DNA from 2 places in the Lysinibacillus sp. CNPSo 3705 genome. Region 2 is predicted to be linked to the other one. Evidence: a T-box and tRNA genes for the amino acid it is inferred to sense, from the RefSeq annotation. Region 2 holds a T-box; the other holds one or more tRNA genes.
The links. The T-box of region 2 lies ahead of ileS (isoleucine--tRNA ligase). A T-box ahead of a tRNA ligase gene usually reads a tRNA of that ligase, here a tRNA-Ile.
Positions count from the first base shown of each region.

Region 1: it encodes a tRNA-Ile, which carries the amino acid that the T-box ahead of ileS (isoleucine--tRNA ligase) is inferred to sense. The anticodon was not compared.

Region 1 is NZ_JAQZSD010000031.1:67-8,045, reverse strand. Features, by position in the region: gene PVA17_RS14060 (TraR/DksA C4-type zinc finger protein) at 1-132, opposite strand, end outside; gene PVA17_RS14055 (MerR family transcriptional regulator) at 235-996, opposite strand; gene dpaL (diaminopropionate ammonia-lyase) at 1,310-2,521, opposite strand; gene PVA17_RS14045 (NAD(P)H-binding protein) at 2,674-3,312, shown strand; gene PVA17_RS14040 (S-layer homology domain-containing protein) at 3,388-6,165, opposite strand; tRNA gene PVA17_RS14035 (tRNA-Glu) at 6,474-6,545, opposite strand; tRNA gene PVA17_RS14030 (tRNA-Ser) at 6,548-6,638, opposite strand; tRNA gene PVA17_RS14025 (tRNA-Asn) at 6,648-6,724, opposite strand; tRNA gene PVA17_RS14020 (tRNA-Ile) at 6,729-6,805, opposite strand; tRNA gene PVA17_RS14015 (tRNA-Gly) at 6,807-6,880, opposite strand; tRNA gene PVA17_RS14010 (tRNA-Met) at 6,913-6,987, opposite strand; tRNA gene PVA17_RS14005 (tRNA-Ser) at 7,037-7,129, opposite strand; tRNA gene PVA17_RS14000 (tRNA-Ile) at 7,145-7,221, opposite strand; tRNA gene PVA17_RS13995 (tRNA-Met) at 7,229-7,302, opposite strand; tRNA gene PVA17_RS13990 (tRNA-Ala) at 7,329-7,404, opposite strand; tRNA gene PVA17_RS13985 (tRNA-Leu) at 7,470-7,558, opposite strand; tRNA gene PVA17_RS13980 (tRNA-Gly) at 7,564-7,638, opposite strand; tRNA gene PVA17_RS13975 (tRNA-Leu) at 7,685-7,769, opposite strand; tRNA gene PVA17_RS13970 (tRNA-Lys) at 7,791-7,866, opposite strand; tRNA gene PVA17_RS13965 (tRNA-Thr) at 7,871-7,946, opposite strand; tRNA gene PVA17_RS13960 (tRNA-Val) at 7,950-7,979, opposite strand, start outside.
Region 2 is NZ_JAQZSD010000004.1:15,181-23,159, forward strand. Features, by position in the region: gene PVA17_RS02415 (hypothetical protein) at 1-141, shown strand, start outside; gene PVA17_RS02420 (hypothetical protein) at 273-929, shown strand; gene PVA17_RS02425 (DUF2785 domain-containing protein) at 956-1,807, shown strand; T-box leader at 1,889-2,128, shown strand; gene ileS (isoleucine--tRNA ligase) at 2,183-5,272, shown strand; gene PVA17_RS02435 (hypothetical protein) at 5,544-5,765, opposite strand; gene PVA17_RS02440 (hypothetical protein) at 6,058-6,180, opposite strand; gene PVA17_RS02445 (DinB family protein) at 6,443-6,928, shown strand; gene PVA17_RS02450 (S9 family peptidase) at 6,915-7,979, shown strand, end outside.

The sequences.
Region 1 (7,979 bases), on a different contig from region 2:
GTCAGCTGGATGATTATCATAATTAGATAGCTCTGTCGCTTGTGGACGCTCGGATTCCTCAAGTCGCTTCTCTATTTCCTGTAATTCTTGCTCTAACTGCTTTCTTAATTTTTCCATTACTTGTGGGTTCAAAAAAATCTCCTCCTCATGCCTTCATTTTTTCCTAAATTAATATTTCTAAAACATGAAAGCATGTGGATGAATCACTTATTTTTTTATCTTCATTCAGTACATTTACGCCAGAGTATAATTGATGATGGCATCATGTAAAAATTGTGCTGCTCCTTTAGAAACACGCTCATCGTAATATGCTGAAAAGCGTTCATCCGCTATATACATCTGAGCTATACCTGCATGTGCCTCTTTAGAATATTGTGACCATGTAAAGCAAAGCCAACGCTTATGAAGCTCTGCAACCTCCATTGCCACATCGTTGTTCGTATCGCCGATTTCCATCGCTTCTTTTAAACGATTAAATAATTGCTGTTCTAGTTGTTGCATTGCTTCATACTGTTCCTCTGTCATATTCATTACCTTTGCATTCGATGCATCAACTGTTTTATCACCATATTTTGCACGAATTTCTTGACCATATTGCTTTTCATTTTCCTCGATTAACTTCTCTTTTAGTCCATTAAATTTCTCTTCATTTGCCATCGGTTGTTCCTCCTCAATTGATTGAATAGTTTTTTCTACTGTTTGTAATATCTTTTCCAGCTGCTCCTTGCGTTTCAGTAAAGCAGTACGATGTGTTTTGAGTGCCTCTGTATGTTGAAAATCAGGCGCTTTAATAATTTCCTTAATGGTTGCTAGCTTCATATCTAATGCTCTATAAAATAAAATTTGCTGGAGCATATCAACTTCAAACTGTCCATAAAATCGATAGCCAGCCTCATTCGTTCTTGCAGGCTTTAGTAATTCAATTTCATCATAATAACGCAGTGTTCTTGTGCTAACCCCGGATAATTGAGCAAGCTCTTGAATTGTATATTCCATATTTTTCACCTCCATTAATGCTACTGTAAATGTTTACGCAACGTTAAGGTCAAGAAGAAAATTAAGAAAAAACGTTAGGTTGATTTCCGTTCCGACTGGCGCTCGATAATCCAACCCAGTAAATAAAAAAAGCAAACTAGAACGTTTTATAAACACTAGTTTGCTTTTTCTTTAAAATCAATTATGCCTCGGCATAATCCGTTGGGTTTAGGCCAACAAAAGTTTTTTGTGCGAAAGCGCAGCGCCAGCAACATAGTTCTCTGTGCGTATGCGTAGCGACAGGTACAGATGTTTGGACATCCACTGCAAGAAGTTAAATTTTTGCATACTTGCCATGCCACACAATATTTCTATAGTTTTCTACATCTGTGTCACCTTCAGTGTTAATAAACAACACTCGAGAATTTTCATCTAATTGTAATGTTTCCTTCAGCTCTGTATATTGCTCATTCGTCATCAATTCATAAAAACATCCAACTGGGGCAGCTCCCGATTCTCCAGCAATAATTCGTGCATCTGTCGCTAGTGGATGTCCTAAAATGCGCATACCTATTGCAGCAACTTCTTCATCACAGCAAATACTTACCTTCGTATAAGTCTTTAACAGGTCCCAAGCAAGTGGATTCGGCTCACCACAAGCAAGACCTGCCATAATTGTTTGCATCTCTCCACCGACCGTTACAAACTGGTCATCTCCTGCTTTAAAGCTTTCATAATAGCAATTCGCTACAAAAGGCTCAACTAAGACAAATGTAATTTCTTGCTCATAGTATTGTTGTAAGAAAGCTACAACGGCCCCTGCAAAAGATCCAACTCCAGCTTGCAAAAATACATGGGTAGGTGCTTTTTCCAACTGTAGAGCAGCTTCGTTTATTAGTGTTGTATAGCCTTGCATTATCCATAATGGAATTTCTTCATAGCCTTCCCACATCGTATCTTGAATAACGACCCATCCATTTTCTGTTGCTAGTTGTGATGTATAGCGAACGGTATCATCATAATTCATTGTTGTTATTTCAGCATATGCACCTTCTTTTTGAATATTTTGGAGGCGCTCCTCTGCACTACCAGCAGGCATATAAATGCGTGCTTTCAAACCAAGCTCTCTAGCAGCCCATGCCACTCCTCGACCATGATTGCCATCTGTCGTTGAAATAAACGTTACGTCCCCTAACTGCTCCTTTACCTCTGGTGATTTAAGCTGGTCAAACGATAGCTCATCAATATTTCTATCTAACTTTTTAGCAACGTACTGCCCAATTGCATACACGCCACCAAGTACTTTAAATGCATTTAAGCCAAATCGATAAGATTCATCTTTTACCACAATACTTTGTACCCCTACGAATGATGCAAAAGAATTTAAGCATCGTAATGGCGTACTTTCAAATTTCTCATATGTACGCTGAAATTTACTAACGCGATTTACTTGTTCTGGTGAAAAATGACGTAGAAAAGGTACTACTTGTTCTACATTCTTCTGTAACAAATATTGTTGGTTGTTAGTCCACAATAATTTCCCCATCTATATCCCCCTAGTTTTTGTACTATTTTCATCTTAGCTTATAGATTTGCAAAACAAAACTATATTACATACTTTAGTAAAAAAAGAAAAATTTGAATCCTTTTGATAGGATATATCGTATATTTACCAACATATTAAATAGGAGGTATATAATGGATAATTCATATAAGATAGCGATAATAGGAGGAACAGGGAAAGTAGGAAGGCATATAGCTGCTCAAGCCATACAAAAAGGATATCATGTTCGGATGCTTGTTAGAAATCCTGAAAAGTTACTGTATAAAAATGATGCAATTGAAATAGTGAAAGGACAGGTACAGGATATAGAAAACATCCGAGAACTTCTTAAAGATAGTCAAGTTGTTATTAATACATTTGGTCAACCAACGAAAGAGGAACCTATATATAGCAAAGTTACAAATAATATTTTTAATGTGATGAAAGAATTAAACATTAGTCGTTATATAGGTGTTTCAGGTGGTTCTCTAACGATTAAAGAGGACGAAAAAAGCATAATGAATCGTTTAGGGGCAAAGATATTTGAAGTTTTCCTTTCAAAAATGATGCAAGATAAAAAATTGGAATGGGAATATTTATTAAATAATAAACAGATCAAATGGACACTAATTAGATTACCATTTGTAAAAGATAGCTTAATATCCAGTCAGATAAAGGAAAACCTGACGGATATGCCTGGTACAAAAATTACGAATCAAGATATAGCCACTTTTATCATTGATCATATTGATAATACAAAATACGTGCATAAAGCACCGTTTATCTCGCATTAGTGGAATCGCAATAAAAAGATAGAAAATAGCATGCTGAGGATATATCCAGCATGCTATTTTTTTATTAAAGATAAATTATCTTTGTACTGTAATTGTTTGAGATATGAAATCTAATTTATTCCCATTGACATCCATAATGTCATTACGAGGTGAAGCTTGAATCGTAACACTTCTGCCGTTTTCAAATAAATAGCTATTCTGAGGTATTGTAATTAATACTCTATCATTACCTTGTGGATAGGTAGTTGCTGCTACCGAAGAACCATTCACAGTAATATTAAAATCCAAATTATTAACGTTTATTACTGGTTCACTGAAAACAAGCTCTAATGTTTGTGAATTACTAACATTAACAGTTACAACCTTTGGTGCATTATTTTCTTTAAGGTTAATAGATGTACGCACCTCATCAAATGGTTCCATAGAGTTTGCTGCTCTTAAGCCTTTAATCGTGAAGTTGCGTGTGCCATTAAAATAATTTGAATCTTTTTTCAATGTGAGCTTAATACGATTTAAATTGGATCCCTCTACAACTGCACTTTCTACCTGAGCATTATCAATACTATAATTTTGAACATTTTGAGCAAGAGCTGGATCAACAGGATAATTGAAATTTAAATAAACAATATTATTATCTTTAATAGAATAATCTGTTGCAGATGTTTGAATTGCATTGTATTGCGATAAAGCTAATTTATTGCCATTTATATTTAAATCACCGTTACGTGTAAATTTAACGTTTGGCACTTCAGTGACTGGCACACCGTATAAATTAGTAACATTATATAAATTTAATTTGCCGTCGTAAAGAGCTCCCTTTGTATCATACATGCCTAACAGTCCTGCCATTTTAACACGTAATTTCGTAGGTTGATCTTTTACAATCTGAATATCACTTTGAGGTCCTCTTGATACCTCATATAAAATGTAATTATTGACGAATTTCCCAGTAAATGACGCTTTAGCGTTTACGCCTAACTGTACTGGCTTATCGAAAGTTAATTGTAAATATTCTACACTATCACCGTAAACAATTTCAGAATTCATTAGCGCTGGCGCTTTGTCATCTCTTATAAAGTTATACGCTGTTGAGAACGTTGCCGTTTCACCTGATAAGTCGGTTATTACACGACTAGAAGCTGTCCCAATCGTTGTAATTCCTTGAAGCGAGCTTTTTGGATCCACCGTAACATTAAATAAACGACCATTTTTAGGATCTTTCTCTACAGAATTCACAGAAATTGAAGTCTGGCCGCTTTTCACTGAAAGGTCATATGAATAAAGTGGTTGAATCTCCTCTGAGAACAATAGCTGGAACGTATTTGGTCCAGTTTGTGTAACAGAAGATAGTGTCGGCGGAACACCATCCTTATCTCCCTTTTTCACTGTTACAGTAGAAGGGTTCGGTGAAATTATATTCCCTGCCATATCTGTTGCCGCTACGAATGTAATTTGAACAGCTGTACCAGGCGCTAAATACACACCATTCATTGTTGCAGCTGATAAGTCAAATGTTGCTTCAGTTGAGTTTTGCTCAATGCTTCCAACTACATTCGATACCTTTGTACCATTTGCTAATGTAAATTGAATGCGCTCATTTGGAAATGCTGCCATTGGCTTAGAAAACTGCACTTTAACGATTGAAGAATTTTTTCCTTGCGTTGTGCCTAAAATCGTAGGCGCTTGTGTATCTCCAGCAATAACAAAATTCGCATCTACTTTTTGAAGCACTGTGCCCTTTTCCGCTTTGATGTTACTGAACACATAACGATGTGTACCTTTTAATGGTTCATTCATTGTAAAGATGATTGATTTTTTATCAGCACTGATTTCTGTTTTTATAACCGATAGTGCTCTTAAAGTATCGACATTAGAGAAAGCTACAACATTATCCTGTAATTTCCCATCTGCTTTTATCACAGAAAGTGGATCAATCGCTTGGTTGAAAACAACTTTAATCTGTGAAGCATTAATACCCTCAATTGATTGTACATTTAACTCATTTACTTCATATGTAACAACAGCGGAATATGGCTTGTCATTAATTTTGAAATCTACCTTCGTTTCCACATTTTCAGTAAGCGGTGTCGCTAATGTTACCTTATGGCTTGTCCCATCTGTTAATGTTACCTGTAGTGTTTTTGCATCTATAACTTTAACTGTTTGGATGGACACTTCAGGCCCTCTTACCATTTCACCGATATTCGTCATTGAACGATGTAAAAATGACGAAAATTGACCACGTGTTAGTGTTTTTTTCGGATTAAATGTCGTTACATTTGTAATTTTTGCATATTCTAATGCGATGATAGCCTCATGATTTTCTGGTGAAGCTACTTTTAAATCTGTAATAGATGATTTAAAGTTTTCTTTTTTATACATTGCAATTAAATCGATATCGTAAACTTTTTCAATTGCACGTACTAAAATAGAAGCCATTTGTTCGCGCGAGATATACTCGGAAGGTAATAACTTATTGTTAGTCCCTTTGAAAATACCATTATCATTTATAAGCGCTGCATACTGTAGTAATTCTTTATCTTTTGAAGATGTAGGCATGTCTGTAAAACGTACTTTTTTATTGTAGTCTGCTGGCACTTGGAAGTGTTCTAATACTAGCCATTTCCCTAAAAATTTCGTTACATTGCCTTTCGTAAGGACCCCGTTTGGCTTAAATGAACCATCTGGATATCCAGCTACAATTTTTGCATCTGCTAGTGCCAAAATGGCCTCTTTATGGTCACTTTTTGCTATGTCTGTAAAATTAGCCGCACTTGCAGTAGGAACAACTGCTGCAGCAATTAAAGCAGCAGAAGCTGCACTCATAATCCATTTACTCTGCTTTTTTTTCACATTTATTACCTCCTATGAATTCTATTCATTCCCATTATAAAAGAAAGATAGATATATTCCAAAGGATATACCAATATTATGACCATTTACCATGGATTATTTGTCCAATTCAATAGTGAACACAAAGCAAATACTAAATATATTAATTTTTTCTAAATGAATTGCCTAATTTTATTGTTTTATTTATGAGAGGGACGCGGATCTTAAGGTTGTTTTTTAGCTTTTTAGAAAGTGTAGAGCCAAGGCCAAATGAAGGTTATACACGATTATCTCTAAACGTGATAAGCAGAAGAATAATGATTTCAGTATGACCCGTACGGGATTCGAACCCGTGTTACCGCCGTGAAAGGGCGGTGTCTTAACCACTTGACCAACGGGCCAATGGCGGAGAAGGAGGGATTTGAACCCTCGCGCCGGTTACCCGACCTACACCCTTAGCAGGGGCGCCTCTTCAGCCTCTTGAGTACTTCCCCACAAAAAAATGGCTCCGAAGGCAGGACTCGAACCTGCGACAACCTGATTAACAGTCAGGTGCTACTACCAACTGAGCTACTTCGGAATAGTGGTGGGCCTAAATGGACTCGAACCATCGACCTCACGCTTATCAGGCGTGCGCTCTAACCAGCTGAGCTATAGGCCCTTGGAGCGGGTGATGAGAATCGAACTCACGACATCAGCTTGGAAGGCTGAGGTTTTACCATTAAACTACACCCGCAAATATGGAACCGCTACACCACGGGACCATTTTGGTTGCGGGGGCCGGATTTGAACCAACGACCTTCGGGTTATGAGCCCGACGAGCTACCACTGCTCCACCCCGCGTTAATAATATATTCTTTTCGAGTTTTTCAAGCACCATTTAACTATAAAATGGAGGAGGTAGAGGGATTCGAACCCCCGCGCGGTGTTACCCGCCTGTCGGTTTTCAAGACCGATCCCTTCAGCCAGACTTGGGTATACCTCCGTAATATTATATAAATGGTGGACCTTGCAGGACTCGAACCTGCGACCGGACGGTTATGAGCCGTCTGCTCTAACCAACTGAGCTAAAGGTCCTTTAAGATGGCGGCAGAGGGGATCGAACCCCCGACCTTACGGGTATGAACCGTACGCTCTAGCCAGCTGAGCTACGCCGCCAGGATCTTTATACTGGTTATCTTTTATGGTGGAGCCTAGCGGGATCGAACCGCTGACCTCCTGCGTGCAAGGCAGGCGCTCTCCCAGCTGAGCTAAGGCCCCATAAAATGGTCGGAATGACAGGATTCGAACCTACGACCCCTTGGTCCCAAACCAAGTGCTCAAAATGGTGCCGAGGGCCGGAATCGAACCGGCACGGTAGTCACCTACCGCAGGATTTTAAGTCCTGTGCGTCTGCCAGTTCCGCCACCCCGGCACATTTGGAGCGGAAGACGAGGTTCGAACTCGCGACCCCCACCTTGGCAAGGTGGTGTTCTACCACTGAACTACTTCCGCATGTGCATAAGATTTATTTATCCTGGCAATTATGAAATTTTAAAAATGGTGCGGGTGAAGGGAGTCGAACCCCCACGCCTTGCGGCGCTAGATCCTAAGTCTAGTGCGTCTGCCAATTCCGCCACACCCGCATATTTTGTTGGCAATTTAAATGGTGAGCCATGAAGGACTCGAACCTTCGACCCTCTGATTAAAAGTCAGATGCTCTACCAACTGAGCTAATGGCTCAAAATGGTGCCGGCGATAGGAGTCGAACCCACGACCTACTGATTACAAGTCAGTTGCTCTACCAACTGAGCTACACCGGCAAATGGTGGAGGATGACGGGCTCGAACCGCCGA
Region 2 (7,979 bases):
TTAATCGATGCTCCTACAACATTATCGCTTGGAGATGATGTAGAAGTGAAATATAGTACAGATTTAGTAGGAGAACAAGATGATCTTAAAATAAGATTTGCAGATATAGATAGCATGAAAATACTCGAAGATCATAAATGAATCAAGGCTAGACATTCGAAAATTTCAAGAATGTCTAGCTTTTTTATTAGCTGTTTTATATATTTGGATTAGGATACAATTATTGTGAGTATTTGTATGATGATGTTTTCTTAAAAAATAGGTGCTGGGGAGTGAATAAAGCATTGATAACTGTAATAATGGACAATTCGTTAGCATTTATTCTATCTTTTCCACTTATACTTATCTATTTTAAAAGTCTTTCCCAGGAGAATTCAGCTTGGCGTTGGACTTTGCCTCTTTGGTTTTTAAATCATAATATGATTAGATATTTAGTGTCTTTTGGTGATGACTTTTGGGTGGTGTTAATGTGGCAAATTCTTTTTGTTTGGCCATTATGTATAGGCATATATTATTTCTTATACAAAAAGGAAGATAAATGGGGATTTTATATAGGGTTAAAGAAAAAGAATGTCATTTTATTGGGAAGTCTACTCGTTTTATGCATTGGTTCACTTGGGATTAGTATGTATGATACTAATAAAAAAGTGATTGCCTTTCATGAACATGTAATGAAGGAGTTGCAAGATAGCTCTGACCGTCCGCAATATTTGATACAAAATAGTGTTACGCCATCTACTCTGCTCTCTTTGTCTGACCAAATCAATGAGGTCAGAAATGGAAAGGTGCGTGCGGCGACCTTTCTTTGGAAAAGCAAAGTAATTGTTGTAATGGACAACGAGCAGAAGGAGTTTACTTATGTACGGTTTAATGAGGGATGGAAGCTTGATGGTATATATCATGAAAGACATTTTGATTATTTAGAATAACAGCAAACATGAAAAGGAGAGAAACAGTGCGTATACTACAAAACGAAAACTTATTGAAGGAAGATGAATTAAAAGAAATACTCAAAGAATTACAAAGTGGAGCTATTACATGGCAGCACAAGGATCATACGGATCTCATTCAATCCATGATGCTACATATCGGTTCATTAGATAGTGAACTACGAGATGACTTAATTTATGGATCGTTTTATGACTTGATCCATGAAAAAAACTTACTAGAGCATGCACATTTAACGGAGCTCTTAGAGGAATGTTTGAATCATTTATTATATAAGGGTATCGAAGAAAGGGAATCGGATTTAGTATTTACCCGTACATTTACGTCGCTATTGATTGCCCTAATATTATTTAGAGATAACGCAGACGATTTTTTATCCCAACAGAAAATCGCTGATTGTAAAGATAAAATACTAGCTTATTTAGCAGCAGAGAAGGATGTAAGGGGCTATGTGCCAGTGAAAGGGTGGGCTCATAGTGTTGCCCATATGGCTGATGCAATCAATGAATTGGTGAAAAGTCCAAAATTAAATAAAGCCTCTTATATTGAAATTGTAAGGGCATTATACAACGCCATTTTGCAAGAAAATTATGCTTTCATACATAATGAAGATGAACGGGTTTTAGTACCTATTTTCACAATGCTTGGGCATGGTTTAGAGGAGCAAGAGATCATTAATTTACTGCAAGTATTACCTGCTACTTTAAGAGTAAAAAAAGAACAGCTCGATGTACAGCATCATAGAATCTTAGTTTTTAACTGTAAATCCTTTGTGAAAAGCTTTTATATTAAAACAAATGGGAATCCTAAGTTCGTGACTCTTCATAAAAGCATCGAAGCATGTCTTGATGAATTATAGGAACATTACTACCAATATTAGTACTTTGAAATTATTGACAGACGAAAATTAGTTTGTTAAGATGAGTGACAATAAAAGCATACAAATTCGTTGATGAGAAAGAGTAGTGTTTCATTTTGTTCTACAGAGAGCCGACATATTGGTGGAAGTCGGTGTGCAGGTGTTACATGAAGATCCTCTCTGAGAAGGTTGGCTGAACATAGTAAGCTAATCCGGGTGTCTACCGTTAAAAAGAACACGTATGATTGTACGTTGCTGAGTGCTATTGAACGTTGCTTCAATAGAATTAGGGTGGTATTCGCGGTTAACCCCGTCCCTTACTTGGGACGGGGTTTTTTGTATGCCTTTTATACATTTAGTATAGGAGGAATGTACATGCAAGTCGAAGTGAAAAAAGAAACAACTGTAGAAAGAGAGACAAGGATTCGTCGATTGTGGGAACAAGAAGGAACGTTCCAAGCGTCTGTGGCGAACCGTTCTAGCAATAAGCCTTTTGTTTTTTATGAAGGTCCGCCAACTGCGAATGGTTTACCACACGTAGGTCACGCATTTGGCAGAACAATTAAAGATGTTGTGGCTCGATATAAAACGATGCAAGGTTATTTGGTTGAACGTAAAGCTGGCTGGGATACACATGGTTTGCCTGTAGAGTTAGGCGTGGAAAAAAAGCTAGGTATCTCTGGCAAGCAAGAGATTGAGAATTATGGTGTTGAACAATTTATTCAAGAGTGTAAGGGCAGTGTCTTTACTTATGAGAAAAAATGGCGCTCCTTTACGGAACAGCTTGGCTATTGGATTGACATGGATGACCCGTATTTAACGCTAAGTAATGATTATATTGAGTCCGTTTGGAATATTTTAAGTCACGTGCACAAGAAAAAGCTTTTATATAAAGGGCACCGAGTTTCACCATATTGCCCTAGCTGTCAAACATCATTAAGCTCTCATGAGGTTGCACAGGGCTATAAGGATGTAAAGGATTTGTCTGTCACAGCAATGTTTAAGCTAAAGGATAAAGATGAATATTTTCTAGGCTGGACAACGACTCCATGGACATTACCCGCCAATGTTGCATTAGCTATGAATCCTAAGCTTATGTATGTTCGAGTGAAGCAGCACAATAAAGTCTATATCGTAGCAAAATCGCTAGTGCATAAAGTTTTTACTGATTCAGTTGAAGTGTTAAGTGAACATGAGGGGCACGAGTTTGAAGGTGTGTCGTACACCCCACCATTTTCTTATGTCGAAGTGAATAAGGGGCACGTCGTTGTATTAGCGGATTATGTCACAGAGCATAGTGGAACTGGTATCGTCCATATCGCACCTGCGTACGGAGAGGACGATTATAAAACGGTACAGCAAAATGAGCTGTCGTTTGTGAATGTTGTTGATTTAAAGGGTTGCTATACAGAAGAGGTTGCAGAGCTTGCCGGTAAATTTGTGAAGGATTGTGATGTCGATATTATAAAAATGCTTGCGAAAAAGGAGCTATTGTTTGATAAGGAAAAATATGAGCATAGTTACCCTCATTGCTGGCGTTGTGATTCACCATTGCTTTATTACGCAACTGACAGCTGGTTTATTAATATGTCTTCATTCAAAGATAAACTTTTACAAAATAATGAACAAGTTACATGGTATCCTGATCACATTAAACACGGTAGATTTGGCAATTTCTTAGAAAACTTAGTGGACTGGAATATTAGCCGTAATCGCTATTGGGGTACACCGCTAAATGTGTGGGTTTGTCAGGATTGTGGTCATGAAGAGGCGCCAAATAGTATGGCATCTTTAAAAGAATTAGCGAAAGGCACTTTACAAGGCATCGAGCTTCACAAGCCGTATATTGACAAGGTTGTGTGTACTTGTCCGAAATGTAGTGGTGACATGGAACGTACACCAGAAGTGATGGATGTATGGTTTGATAGTGGATCCATGCCATTTGCGCAGCATCATTATCCTTTTGGAGACCTTACTACTTTTCACAATCAATTCCCTGCTGATGTTGTCATCGAAGGCATCGACCAAACACGAGGCTTTTTCTATAGTTTATTAGCGGTTTCGACTTTATTTACAGGGAAGGCACCTTATAAAAATGTCCTTTCCTTAGGGCATGTTTTAGATGAGCATGGGCAGAAAATGTCGAAAAGTAAAGGGAATGCATTAGAGCCAGTTGAACTAATAGAACAGTACGGAGCAGATGCTTTAAGATGGGCATTCTTAGTGGACAGTTCTCCTTGGAATCCTAAACGCTTTTCTAAGAAGATTGTGATGGATGCGAAATCAAAGTTAATTGATACACTAGATAATACGTTCAAATTTTATCAATTATATGCGGAAATAGATGGCTTCTCGTACGATGCTGAAAAGACAGGTAAACGTACAAAGCTAGATCATTGGATACTTTCCCGGTTACATCATACAATTCAGCTTGTGACAAAATCAATGGATGACTATCAATTTACACAGGCAACACGTGAAATCGGCAAGCTTGTGGAAGAACTAAGTAACTGGTATATCCGTCGCTCACGAGCAAGATTTTGGGCAAATGGGCTGACAGAGGATAAACGAGGTGCCTATAGTACACTGTATGAGCTACTAACGACAATTTGTCAATTACTAGCACCATTCACACCATTTATTGCGGAAGATTTATATCGACAATTAGCAGGAAAAAGTGTTCATTTACAAAACTACCCAACATACAATGAATCGCTCGTTAATGCTAAGCTTGAAAAAGAGATGGCGAATATTTTAACAGTCGTTGAGCTTGGCCGTAGCATCCGTAATAGTCAAGGAATCAAGGTAAAACAGCCGTTAATTGAAATCATTGTTTCTGTAGATGGCGAGTTAACAAATTATCAACCATATAGCGAGCTCGTGAAGGATGAATTAAATATTAAAGAATGCGTTTGGACAAATGATTTTTCAGCTTACGAAACGGTTCAATATAAGCTTAATTTTAAAACAGCAGGTGCAGCATTTGGAGCTAGAGTGAACAAAGTAAAGGATTATGTAGTGAATTTAAATGACGAGGAAAAAAATATATTACAGCGAACGGGTTCAATAGCTTTATCGATCGATGGGGAACAGGTAACATTGTTAAAATCCCACGTGTTAACCGAATCCATTGTAAAGGACCAGTATATGTTAGCAGAAGATGCTTCATGCCGAGTTCTTATCAATGTTCATCTGACATCTAGCTTACTTGAGGAAGGGCAAATAAGGGAATTAATTCGCACAATTCAAGATACACGCAAACAATGGAAACTGCCTGTTGAGCAATATGTATCGATTTCGATTACTGGAAGTGCTAAAGCAATAACCATCATCCAGCAGCACGAAGCGGTATTAAAGGCAAATGTGTTATTAAAGGATATTCATTATGTGAGTGACCATCATAGTGAACAATATATGGAGACAGAAGTGTTTGATGAAAAAGTTACTGTTTATTTTAAGCTATAAAATTTTTTAATGCTCTGGTCGACAAGAGATCAAGTAAGCCCAGACACTGCTGCGGTACCCGTATTTTACAATGCACACAATCTGAAATAGGCTATTTTTAAGCTGAACTAATTTTGATATTAGTTCAGCTTTTTTGTGTTTAAAGATATAGTTTGAGTTATATAAAAGTATAATATTCTGTAAATATTCTAACAAATTGTGTAGCGAGGAATAAATAAATGGAAAAACTCCTTTTTAAAAAAAATTGACTATAATGAAGTGTAAATTAGCCTTATTCAACTAAATCGACCGTAGATGGATGTTCATGTTGTTTCTTTTTTTTACTTACTATACAGCCTATACAACCAACAATAAATATAAGGATTGCAATGATTTCAAGTGGCACGAATAAAGTCAGAAATCCTAATCCTGCAAATCCGTCTTTTTTTATGTCTGCATAAATGAATGAACCAGCAACTGTGAATATAGGCGTAAAAAATATCGCTAAGTACATGCCCCATATCACAAAATTTAGTGACCAAGAACGTTTAAAAGTAAGAACGAAGCCATTATAAAAAAATTATAAGCACCGCGGCTAATGAAGTTATAATTTCAACCACGCTCCTTTTATTTTCTATCTTAAAAAACTACTTTTAATTTTAACATAAATATCCAATTCGAAATCATCTCTAGACTTTATCATAGACGAACAATCCGTCTTTTTTACAAAGCTACACTAGAGAATATGGGAATTAAACAAAAATAGAGCGAGTAAACGCTCTATAATCCCACTATGTATTCAGTGATTACTTTTTTCTTTCAAGTTCTTCAATCCGTTTTTCTAACTTTTTAATCTTAGCATCAGCTGAGACAGCAAAGGTGAATGATAAACAAGCAAAAGAAAAAGCCATAAGTGCAAAAGAGTTCATATAAATACCTCCGAATAAAAATAAAGAAATACTGTTTTACTTTACGTATAAAAATGGAAAAGGTTTCAAACAGTCCATGGCGAATGAAAAAGTAAAAGCTGCAGCGTCGTTACATGCTACAGTAAATGAATGAACACTTTAAAGAAATTAATAAATAAAGTACTTATCGAATCATATTTAAACTAACGCAAGTTTGTTAGAGGAGGGAAAAGTTGGATTTATATCGAAATATTATGTAATAAGATAGATTGGAGTGCCTACAATGATTAAATTCTTTAAATATAACTGGCAAGTAAGAGATGAATGGTTTGATTGGTGCAATCAACTGACAATTGAAGAGTTGTTAAAAGACCGTAGGGGTGGGGTAGGAAATATTTTATATACACTTTTTCACATAATTGATGTGGAATATAGTTGGATTCGTGGTATTCAAGGGAAAGAAGATGTAGCATTTCAATTTGTTAATTATAATACACTTGAAAAGGTTAAATCTCTTTCAGCTAAATCACGAAATGAAATAGCTGAATTTTTAGCAACAAATTTAGGGAGTTTAAAAGAAAAGCTAGTCAGTGTTTCTTGGGATGAAGATACATATACTGTTGATGAGATATTACACCATATCATTACGCACGAAATACACCACATGGGCCAACTTTCTGTGTGGGCGAGAGAATTAGAATTAAGCCCTGTACCAGCTAACTTTATTGGAAGAGAGTTAATGAGGAGGACTATTAATGAAAAGGAATGAAAAAACATATTTAAGTATAGAAGAGATTATTTCAATACCAACCTTATCCGATACAAACATAAGTGATGATGGTAAAAACGTAGCATTTGTCAAGAAGATGGCTAACTGGAAAGACAATATTTATAGGAATCATGTATGGGTATATGAAAAAGATAAGGGGCAGTGTTCCCCATTAACAACTAGGGATATGGATAGTTCAAACCCTTTATGGTCTCCAGATTCTAGAGCTATCGCATACCTTAGTCCAGTTGATGATGGGCATAATAAGAAAAACCAGATCTTTGTTAAGTCTAAAGATGATTATAGGGGTGTTCAAATTACTGATGAGAAAGAAGGGGTCAGTAAATTCAAATGGGAGCCTACTGGTAAGGGTTTATATTATGTTGCACCATCAAAAGAATCTAAGGCGATAATGAAACGTAAGGAACTATATGGAGATTTCCATCAGATAGGTAAGGAATACCAGAAAAATTGTTTATATTATATTGAAATAGAAAAAGTGATACAAAATGATAAAGATGAACACGAAAATATCGTTGTTAATCAACTAACTGATGGTAAGGATTTTCATGTTCATGAATTTGATATTTCAAATGATGGGAAAAAGGTTGTATTGATGGCTACACCAAGTCCAAATATGGAAGATTATAATAATGGCGTTCTATACATACTAGACAGTAAAGCTAGGAAACTACAAAAGATAACGATAGATAAGTTGTTGGCAGGGAATGTTTGCTTTTCTCCTGATGATAGCAAAATATGTTACTCAGCAAGCATAAGAGAGAAGGATTATTATAAGACCCATATACAAGATAGTACGCTAGAAATATACGATATGAATAATGGAGAGCTAATTCAACCTTTAACAGATTTTGATAGTACGGTTATGCCATTACAGTGGACAGCTAAAGGAATATTAATTAGATGGCAGAATAAAACTAATTATCTTATTGGGTTGTTATCTGAGAATGGCTCTGTGGAAATGTTAAGCGATAAAGTAGATAGCTTTATTATGGATGCTTCTATAACACGGGATGGAAATCATCTATCC